Regions from separate parts of the Butyricicoccus sp. OF27-2pH9A genome, predicted to be linked through region 2. Evidence: predicted binding sites of a transcription regulator. Region 2 holds the regulator's gene; the other holds the start of a gene.

The links. Region 2 encodes NrdR, which represses ribonucleotide reductase genes. Its sites were predicted from a motif close to CACNANATNTNGTG; they were not measured.
Region 1: nrdD (anaerobic ribonucleoside-triphosphate reductase) is a predicted target of NrdR. The motif match lies at 2,858-2,871, and genes of this name have one in related genera.

Annotation. Positions count from the first base shown of each region.
Region 1 is NZ_JAQEXK010000013.1:37,177-42,754, forward strand. It holds gene hydG ([FeFe] hydrogenase H-cluster radical SAM maturase HydG) at 1-1,219, opposite strand, end outside; gene hydE ([FeFe] hydrogenase H-cluster radical SAM maturase HydE) at 1,292-2,350, opposite strand; gene PG722_RS10340 (TM1266 family iron-only hydrogenase system putative regulator) at 2,331-2,588, opposite strand; gene nrdD (anaerobic ribonucleoside-triphosphate reductase) at 3,015-5,135, shown strand; gene nrdG (anaerobic ribonucleoside-triphosphate reductase activating protein) at 5,141-5,578, shown strand, end outside.
Region 2 is NZ_JAQEXK010000007.1:32,876-38,453, reverse strand. It holds gene PG722_RS07040 (hypothetical protein) at 1-229, opposite strand, end outside; gene PG722_RS07035 (HD domain-containing protein) at 335-925, opposite strand; gene nrdR (transcriptional regulator NrdR) at 984-1,439, opposite strand; gene secD (protein translocase subunit SecD) at 1,657-4,047, opposite strand; gene purB (adenylosuccinate lyase) at 4,377-5,578, opposite strand, start outside.

The DNA of each region.
Region 1 (5,578 bases), on a different contig from region 2:
GGTCGCCGGTGCGCCCCTCACGGTAGCAGGCGGTGCAGAACGACGGAATAAACCCAAGCTGCATGAGCCAGTGAACAACCTCATCGAGCGAGCGCTGATCGGATACATCAAACTGCTCAGAGTCGTGCGGACGCTCCTCTTCCTCATAGCCGCCGACCGAGGTACGAGAAGCACCGCTGATCTGCGAAATGCCCAGACCAAGCGCCCGCTCACGCACCTGCTGGCTCTCGCGGGTGGAGATAATCATGCCGGTGTACGGCACGGCAATGCGGATGCACGCGATAACCTTTGCGAACAGCTCGTCACTCAGGCCGTTGTCGAATACATCCGGGTCAATATCGTCCGCGCGCTTGATACGCGGCACGCTGATAGTATGCGGGCCAACGCCGTGTACAGCCTCCAGATGCTCGGCGTGCATGAGCAGACCGGCGAACTCGTACTTGTACATTTCCAGACCGAACAGAACACCCAGACCAACGTCGTCGATACCGCCGTCCATCGCGCGATCCATTGCTTCGGTGTGGTAGTCGTAATCGTGCTTCGGACCTGCCGGATGCAGCTTGAGGTAGCTCTGCTTGTGGTAGGTCTCCTGAAACAGAATGTAAGTGCCGATGCCGGCGTCCTTCAGCTTGCGGTAGTTCTCGACTGTGGTCGCCGCAATGTTGACGTTGACACGTCGAATTGCACCGTTTTTATGTTTGATGGAGTAAATGGTGTTGATACACTCGAGAATGTACTCAATCGGGTTGTTGACCGGGTCCTCACCGGCCTCGATGGCAAGGCGCTTGTGACCCATATCCTGCAGCGCGATAACCTCGCGGGCAACCTCTTCCTGCGTCAGCTTTTTGCGAGTGATATGGCGGTTTTTTGCGTGATACGGACAGTAAACACAGCCGTTTACGCAGTAATTCGACAGATACAGCGGTGCAAACATAACAATACGGTTGCCGTAGAACGCCAGCTTGATCTCCTCGGCCAGCTGATACATCTCCTCGATCTTCTCGGGGATATCGCAGGCCAGCAGCACGGAGGCTTCGCGATGCGTCAGACCGGCACAGTGTACGCCGGTAGCCGTTTTCTGCGGACGGGCCTTTTCCAGAATGCTGTCGATCAGCTCGATGTTGTGTTTGTTCTCCTCGGCGTATTTCAGCGTTTCAAGGATTTCCTCATGGTTGATAAACTCCTCTGCATGGAGTGATTTCGGGTTGTACTGAGCCATTTTTTCGTTTTCCTTTCTTATCTTGCGGTCAGAGGATTACTCTTTCCGTCAGAGTCCCTTAAAATGTATCACTTATCGGATAATATCTCCGCGTGCGGTAACAATCCGGCAGCCGACCGATGCCACACGGCGCGACAGGCAGCCGATGCACTGTGCAGCCTCCTCACCGGTACATAGTTTGCCGTCGTACAGTGCATATTTTTTTCGCACCCCAAGCGGAGACAGATTGGGCATCACTACGTTTGCACCAGCCTGCAGTCCGCGCTCGCGGCCGTCCGGCCGGATGGTGCCGAGCGCCGTTGTAGCGGGCAGCAGCAAATTCGGTTGGATCAGCCGCAGCAGTGACAGCAGATACACTGTCTGCTCACACGTTCCGGCCGGAAAATCGCGGAACGGTGTGTCCTTCTGCGGAATAAACGGGCCGATACCGCACATCTCCGGCCGAAATTTTTCGATGAACTTTAAGTCCTCAGCGAGTGTTCGTGCCGTCTGATACGGCGAGCCGACCATAAAGCCGCAGCCGGTCTGGTAGCCGATGTCTTTCAAATCACGAAGGCAGCGCATACGGTTGTCAAACGACATCTGCGCCGGATGCAGCTTTTCATAATGTGCCTGATCGGCGGTTTCGTGACGGAGCAGATAACGGTCCGCGCCAGCATCGAACATCGCCTGATAGGCTTCACGAGGGAACTCTCCGAGCGACAGCGTTACTGCACAGTCCGGAAACTCGGCTTTGATCTGTCGTACCAGATGGCAAACCACATCGACTGAGAATGCGCTGTCCTCGCCGCCCTGCATGACAAAAGTGCGGAAGCCGAGCGCATAGCCTTCCCGGGCACAGTCCAGTATCTGCGCCTCGGTCAGTCGATAGCGGTCACACGCAGGATTGGAACGCCGGATACCGCAGTAATAGCAGTCGTTGCGGCAGATATTGCCGATTTCGATCAGTCCGCGAATGTACACATCCGTACCGTATACCTGTTTGCGTAAGGCAACCGCTTTCTCTGCGGCATAGGCTGCCAGTTCATCGCTCTGGTTTTCGATTAGATATTCGTATTCCTCTATTGACAGGCTGCGCTGCGCTTCCAGCCGGTCAATGAGCTGCTTCGCCTTATTCATCGTTCTGCACATTGGAGTACGCGGTCTTGACGCTGATGCCGTCCAGATTGCCGATTTTGCCGGACAAAGCCGAAATCACATCCTGCGGCGCATCAATGGCGATGGACACAATGTTGATATTGCGCGCTCGATAGGGAATACCCATGCGCCCGATGATATAGCTGCCGTACTCATGCAGCAGGGTATTGAGCCGTTCCACAGAATCCGTGTTCTCTACCACGATTCCCATTACGGCAACTCTTGTTTGCATAAAAACACCTCGGAACAAAAAATAACTGCGTCCTCTGAAAGACGCAGTCCGATACAGATATAAACGGCGCTTCCGTGCAAGAAACGCTGCAATACGATATGGACGGCTCCTTTCATGCAGAATCTGCGGACGCAGAGGCTTACTGTCAGGATCGCTACATCTATTATAGAGGATAGTCGGCAGACCCGCAAGCAAAACCGACGATTTTATGCAAAGAATTATTTTCGCAAAAATATATATGATATTTTTGTCGAATTTTATCCTTCCAAATCTATATCTTGTATGGTACAATGCAATAGCGGCACATGATATATGGGTATGCACTTTTACGCTTTGCCTGTAAACAGCAGTGCTTTTTTGTTCGCTTTTTATCGAACAATATGATATAATGATGAACGTATGAAATTTAGAGAGGAAGAACAACACATGGTTCGAGTTGTCAAAAAGGATCACACCAAAGAACCGTTTAACATCCAGAAGGTTGTTATCGCCGTCAATAAGTCGGCAAACCGTGTCCTCTACAACTTTACAGAGGATGAGTTGAAGTCGATCTGCAATCATGTCGAGGGTTATATCCGTGACCATCACATGACCGAGATTCAGATCTGGCAAATGCACAACATCGTTGAGTCTGCACTTGAGTCGGTGCAGCCGGAGGTTGCCAAAAGCTACCGCGACTACCGCAACTATAAGCAGGATTTTGTCGGCATGCTGGACAGCGTATACCAGAAAAGCCAGTCCATCATGTATATCGGCGATAAGGAAAATTCCAACACGGATTCCGCGCTGGTCTCCACCAAGCGCAGCCTGATCTTCAATCAGCTCAACAAGGAGCTGTACCAGAAGTTCTTTATGAACACCGAGGAACTGCAGGCCTGTCGGGACGGCTACATTTACGTCCACGATATGTCGGCACGCCGCGATACCATGAACTGCTGCCTGTTTGATGTAGCGAGTGTCCTCAAGGACGGCTTTGAGATGGGCAATCTGTGGTACAACGAGCCGAAAACACTTAATGTTGCATTTGACGTGATCGGTGATATCGTGCTTTCCGCTGCAAGCCAGCAATACGGCGGCTTTACCGTGCCGTCGGTCGATCTGCTGCTCGAGCCCTATGCCGAGCGCAGCTACAAAATGCTGACCGAGAAGTATACTCGTCTGGGACTGGATGCTGATACGGTCGAGAAGGAAGTTATGGCGGACATTCTCAACGACTTTGAGCAGGGCTTCCAGGGCTGGGAGTACAAGTTCAACACGGTAGCATCCAGCCGCGGCGACTATCCGTTCATCACCATGACAATGGGAACCGGCACCGGTCGTTTTGCCAAGCTGGCCTCCATTACCATGCTGAATGTACGCCGCAAGGGGCAGGGCAAAAAGGGCCAGAAGAAGCCGGTCCTGTTCCCGAAGATCGTATTCCTGTACGATGAGAACCTGCACGGTCCCGGCAAGCTGCTTGAGGATGTATTTGAAGCCGGTATCCTGTGCTCGTCCCGTGCGATGTATCCGGACTGGCTGTCGCTAACCGGTGAAGGCTATGTGCCGAGCATGTATAAGAAGTACGGCGCGATCATCAGTCCGATGGGCTGCCGCGCGTTCCTGTCTCCGTGGTACGAGCGCGGCGGCATGAAGCCCGCTGATGAGAGCGACAAGCCGGTATTTGTCGGCCGCTGGAACATTGGCGCGGTATCGCTGCACCTGCCGATGATCTACGCTAAGGCACAGCAGGAGAGCCGTCCGTTCCGCGAGGTGTTGGACTACTATCTGGAGCTTATCCGCAAGCTGCACATCCGCACCTATGCATACCTGGGGGAGATGCGTGCATCTACCAATCCGTTGGCGTACTGCGAGGGCGGCTTCTACGGTGGACATCTCAAGCCGTCGGACAAGATCAAGCCGATCATGAAAACCGCTACTGCGTCGTTCGGCATTACTGCACTCAACGAGCTGCAGGAGCTGTACAACGGTAAATCGCTTGCCGAGGACGGTCAGTTTGCCCTCGAAACACTGCAGTATATCAACGATAAAGTCGAGCAGTTCAAGAACGAGGACGGCAATCTGTATGCTATCTACGGTACACCGGCAGAGAGTCTGTGCGGTTTGCAGGTCGAGCAGTTCCGCAAGAAATACGGCATCATCGAGGGCGTTTCCGATCGTCCGTATGTCTCTAACAGCTTCCACTGCCATGTTACCGAGGACCTGACACCGATTCAGAAGCAGGATCTTGAGGGGCGTTTCTGGAATCTGTGCAACGGCGGCAAGATCCAGTACGTCAAGTATCCGATTGACTACAACCATGAGGCGATTCGCTCTCTGGTGCGCCGCGCCATGGCAAAGGGCTTCTATGAGGGTGTCAATCTTTCACTCGCGTACTGCGACGACTGCGGTCATGAGGAACTTTCCATGGATGTCTGCCCGAAGTGCGGCAGCCGCAACCTTACCAAAATCGAGAGAATGAACGGCTATCTTTCCTACTCTCGCGTGAAGGGCGATACGCGCCTGAACGATGCCAAGATGGCCGAAATTGCTGAAAGAAAGAGTATGTAACACGAATGCAGTATCACAATATAACCAAGGACGATATGCTCAACGGCGACGGCCTGCGTGTTGTGCTGTGGGTGGCCGGCTGCGGACATGCCTGTCCCGGCTGTCACAACCCCATCACATGGGATGCGGAAGGCGGTCTGCTGTTTGATCAGGCAGCAAAGAATGAGCTGTTCACCGAGCTCGGCAAGGACTATATCTCCGGCATCACGTTTTCCGGCGGCGATCCGCTTTTCCCCGGCAACCGTGAGGAGGTCAGCGAGCTGTGCCGCGAGATTCGGCAGAAGTTTCCGGACAAGACCATCTGGCTGTACACCGGCTATCGCTGGGAGGAAATCAAGTGGCTGCCGTTTCTCGATCAGATTGACGTGCTGATCGACGGTCGTTTTGTACAGGCGCAGGCCGATCCGCAGCTTCACTGGCGCGGCAGTGCCAACCAGCGCGTG
Region 2 (5,578 bases):
TTTCCAAATCACTGATGCGGTGGTTAGCCACGCGGACACGCTCGTCCAGCAGCGCGACCTGCTGCTCCAGCCTGAAGGTTCGGGTGATGAGGTTATTGTGCTTTTCGACCTTCTTTTCAAGCTGCTCGATGCGGTAATTGACCAGCTTGCCGGAGACGATCATGCCGCCGGCCGTGCCCGCCAGCGTCCCCAGCAGACTCAGTCCCGCAATGATGATCTCAGCTGACACGTTTTCACCTCCTTGCTTCGCATAAGTGCCTGCACCCATACGCCGTTCGGCGGCGAAAATTGACCACGAATGGTCAACTCGGTCGAAAACTATTCCTATTTTCTTTTATTTTTCTTTGAGCGCACCCTTTTCGATGTTCGCCTGCAGAATGTTATCTGTCAGCTCATACAGGTACGCCGAGCCTTTCTCCGTGCGGCTCTGGCGGCCGTAGACCTGCTTAGCGGTCACATCGTGGTCAGCCCAGTCGCTGCCGCCGTTGCTGTTGTTGAGCAGAAGCGGCTGCAGATTGTCCATCGCGTGGGCAAAGTGCGCCTCGGCGGTCTCATCGGCCTCAAATTCGTCAAAAACAGCCATCAGCTCGTGCTTCTGGTCGTCCGGCAGGAGCGAATAAATGCGCTGCTTTGCCGCGTCCTCGCGCGTCTTCTGCGTCTGCAGACCGTCGGTGTCGTAGGCGTATGTGTCACCTGCGTCAATCTCCACCACATCGTGCAGCAGGCACATGAGCATGACCCGCGCCACATCCACCGGCTCGTTGGAATATTCCTGCAGCAGATACGCCATGATGGCCATGTGCCATGCGTGCTCGGCGTCGTTCTCGCGGCGGCCGTGGCCGGAGAGATGCGTCTGCCGGAAAATGTTCTTCTCCTTGTCGATCTCAAGAATGAAATTCAGCTGTTTCTGCAGCCGTTCGTCCATAAATCCATCTTCCTTTCGATATGAAAAAACGGGTACAGCCTGCGCCATACCCGCCGAATTATTTATCTTTGAGGAGCGTGTTCAGCTCTTCCATAAAGGTGTTGATGTCCTTAAACTGGCGGTAGACCGAGGCAAACCGCACATACGCGACCTCATCAACCTTACGCAGCTGCTCCATGACAAGCTCACCGATGACCTTGCTGGAAACCTCGCTTTCGAGCGAGCTGAACAGCTTCTGCTCAACGTGATCGACGATCTGTTCCAGCTGCATCAGCGAAACCGGGCGTTTCTCGCACGCCTTCACCAGACCGTTGAGCAGCTTCTGGCGGTCGTACGCCTGCCGCGTGCCATCGCGCTTGATCAGCATAAGCGGCATGCGCTCTACCGTCTCGTAGGTGGTAAAGCGTTTTCCGCAGTGGAGACATTCACGCCGGCGACGGATGCTGGTACCCTCGTCCGTCGGACGGGAGTCTACGACCTTGCTGTCTTCAAAGCTGCAAAATGGGCACTTCATCGTACTTCCCCCTTGTGAACACCGCTTCACGCGCGTGGTTTGTTATCTGTCTGCTGTTATTATACTACGCGGGGTGCTGTTAAGTCAATTTTTTATTGTGATAAAGCGGCACCTTTTCCTGCCCTGCCCTCCGGGCGGCTCCTTTCTCTGTACCGCTCCCCCTGTGCCGATAAACAAACGCAAAAAGGCACCCGAACGGGTGCCTTTTCGATAGTCGTTAGATCTTGCGACGGCGGCGGAACTTCTTACGGAAGAAGCCCCACAGACCGGTAGACAGCATAACGGACGACCAGCCGCCGGCCAGGATACCGACGATCAGCGGCAGGGTGAACTGCTTGAGCGACGGAACACCGAGGATGTATACCATGCCGATGGTGAACAGCGTGGTAAGCGTGGTGTTGATGGTACGGCCCATGGTCTGCCAGATGCTCTTCTCGCCGATGACCTCAAACGGCTCCTTGCGCGCGGTGCGCAGGTTCTCACGAACGCGGTCGAATACGATGATGGACGCGTTGATGGAGTAGCCGAGGATGGTCAGTGCAGCAGCAATGAAGTTGCTGTCGAGCGGAATCTGCAGCAGAACGTAAACGCTCAGCATAACGAGCAGATCGTGAACCAGGCAGCAGATCGCAGCCAGACCACTGGTCAGCTCGAAGCGGAAGGTGATGTACACCAGCATCAGCAGGATTGCAAGGATCGAGCAGATGAATGCCGAACGCTGCAGGTCGCTGCCGACAGAAGCGGATACGTCGTTGTTGTTGAGGATATCGGTATCGGCAAGGCTGTACTTCTCCAGCATCTTGTCGATCACGGCAGCACGCTGCTCGGAGTCGATGGAGGTGGAGCGGATCAGCACGTCCTCATTGCCGTCACCGGAGGAGGTTACAGAGGATGCGTCCACACCGGTTGCGTCCTTGAACAGATCGCTGACCTCGGTCTGGATATCCTGCGTAACAGCGGTATGCATGTTGAACTCCATCTCGGTACCGCCGGCAAAGTCGATGCTCAGGTTGAACAGGTTCTTGCCGAACGGCAGCAGAATCAGCGCAACAAGGCCGGTTACGATCAGTACGACAGAGATACCGCCAAAGATCTTGAAGTTCTTGAGGATCGGGAAATGCTTCTTCTCTTCCTTGCGCTCGCGCAGGCCGTAAGCCTTCGGATTGCGGATGTGGAAATCCACCATGCGTCTGAGCAGGAAGTGCGTGATGGTCAGCGCAGTGAACATGGACACGATAACACCGATGCCCAGCGTGGTAGCGAAGCCGACGATCGTGCCGGTGCCAAGGAAGAACAGCACGCCGCACGCGATCAGGGTGGTGATGTTGGAGTCCAGAATTGCGGTGAACGCACGCTTGAAGCCGGAGTCAATAGCGCTCTTGACGGTCTTGCCGGCAGCCATTTCCTCCTTGATGCGCTCGAAGATAATGACGTTTGCGTCAACCGCCATACCGATGGACAGGATGATACCTGCAATGCCCGGCAGGGACAGGTTTACGCGGATCAGGCTGAACAGCAGCGCCTCGATAACCATGTAGAAGCACAGAGCGAGGCAGGAAACAAAGCCCGGAATGCGGTACATGATGATCATGAACAGCATAACAAGTACCAGACCGATCATACCTGCCTTCAGGCTGGAGCTCATCGCGTCAGCGCCGAGCTGCGGGCCGACAGAGCGAAGCTCTACCTGCTTGAGCGAGAACGGAATCTGACCTGCGTTGATGAGGTTTGCCAGCTCGGTCGCGCTGTCGCGGGTGAACGAGCCGGAGATTACGCAGCTGTCGCTGTCGATCTTGGAAGAAACGGACGGTGCGGAAATAACCTGATCGTCCATGACGATAGCCATCACGTTGGTGCCGTCAGTGCGGGCCGCGATGCTCTCGGTCGCTTCAGCAAACTTCTGCTTGCCCTCAGAGGTAAACTGTACCTCTACATAATGGGTATCCGCAACTTCGTTGCCGGTCGGGCGGCCATAGCCGTAAGTAGCTTTCTTAACGTCAGAGCCGGTCAGCCACTCCTTGCCGTCAGCATCAACAAAGGTGAGCTGTGCGGTGGTGCCGAGGGTCTGTACGGCCTCCTCCGGGTTGGTGATCTGCGGGATCTCAACCGTTACGCGGTTCTCGCCGCTGAGGGATACGGTAGCCTCGGTAAAGCCCTTACCGGTCAGTCGCTGACGGATGACCTTCTGTACCGAGTTCATGTCGTCGGACAGGTTGCTGGTGTCGTAGCCGTCCGGGATTTCGGCCTCGTATACGATACGGGAGCCGCCGACCAGATCCAGACCCAGACGGATACCGTTGTCGGTATCGAGTACGCTCGGGATGATGGCCTTCAGACCGGAGTCTGTCGTGTCTGCAGAATCGGTCGAAGCCGAGTCAGCAGAGGTGTCAGCAGACGCATCCGTGCTGTCTGCCTTGTTGTCCGCCTTGTCTGCGCTGCTGTCGGTAGACGAGGTGTCGCTCGTATCCGTCGCAGACGTGTCGGACGTTGCCGTGTTCCGGAACGGCATGGTCCAGCCGCCCGGAATGTACACTCCTGTTACCGCCGTCACGCCGAGGAAAATGATGATCAGCATGACCGCGATAAAGGAAGTTACACTCTTTTTCACTTGCAAGTGCCTCCTTTATTTTTTTGTTACACAACTGATTTAGTATACAGCATAATAGCCAAAAAGTCAATCATTCTGCACATATTGTATAACAATTCCGCGCCTGTGGCGCGTGTGCAATAGAATATCCCGCTGCGCGGGATATTCATAAAAACCGTGGGGCATGTACCTGTGCAGCGCGGCTTTTTAATGCCGCGCAAGGTTAGCACCGATTTTTATACCGGTAAGCATATTTGTGTGCCGCGTGCGGCGCGCAAATATGCGCCCGGAATGTATCCGCGCCGTGTGCGGTACATCCTATCTCGTTTCAGACTATAATCTGAAACGAATCAAAGGTTGATCTCTACCTTTACGTCCTCACCGGTCAGATAAGGCGCAATCGCCGGACGAACGCACTCGTTCAGGAACTCGTCCACCTGCGACGGGCAGCGGCCGATGTAAGCGGACGGGTCGAGGTGCTCGAGGATCTGCTCACGGGTCATGCCGAACATCGGGTCGCCGGCAATGCGGTCAACCATATCGTTCTCGAGGCCCTCCTCCTTGATGCGCTTGCCCGCAGCCATGGAGTGCTCGCGGATGCGCTCGTGCAGGTCCTGACGGTTGCCGCCGCGCTTTACGGCGTCCATCATGATGTTCTCGGTTGCCATGAACGGCAGCTCGTTCATAACGTGCGCCTCGATGACCTTCGGGTAAACGACCAGACCGGAAACGACGTTGATCATGATGTTGAGGATTGCGTCAACGGCAAGGAATGCCTCCGGCACGGAAATGCGCTTGTTCGCAGAGTCGTCGAGCGTGCGCTCGAACCACTGGGTAGCCGAGGTGAACGCCGGGTTCAGGCTGTCGCAGATGACGTAGCGCGCCAGTGCACAGATACGCTCGGAACGCATCGGGTTGCGCTTGTACGGCATGGCGGACGAGCCGATCTGGTTCTTCTCGAACGGCTCCTCTACTTCCTTCAGGTGCTGCAGCAGACGCAGGTCGGTTGCGAACTTGGAAGCGGATTCTGCGATACCGGCGAGCGTTGCGAGCGTCTGCGCGTCGATCTTGCGGGAGTAGGTCTGGCCGGAGACCGGAACCACGCCTGCAAAGCCGAAATCATCGGCAATGCGCTTCTCCAGCTCCTTAACCTTGCTCTCGTCGCCGTCAAACAGCTCCATGAAGGACGCCTGCGTGCCGGTCGTGCCCTTGCTGCCGAGCATGCGCAGGTTTTCGATGCGGTATTCTACCTCATTCAAATCCATCAGCAGCTCGTTCATCCACAGGGTAGCGCGCTTGCCGACCGTGGTCAGCTGTGCCGGCTGGAAGTGGGTGAAGCCGAGGGTCGGCTGGGACTTGTGCGCATCCGCGAACTGTGCCAGCTTGTCCAGTACGGTCGCCAGCTTTTTGCGAACCAGCAGCAGACCCTCGCGGATCTGGATGATGTCGGTATTGTCGCCGACATACGCGCTGGTAGCGCCGAGGTGGATAATGCCGGCCGCCTTGGGAGCCGCCTTGCCGAAGGTATAAACGTGCGCCATAACGTCATGGC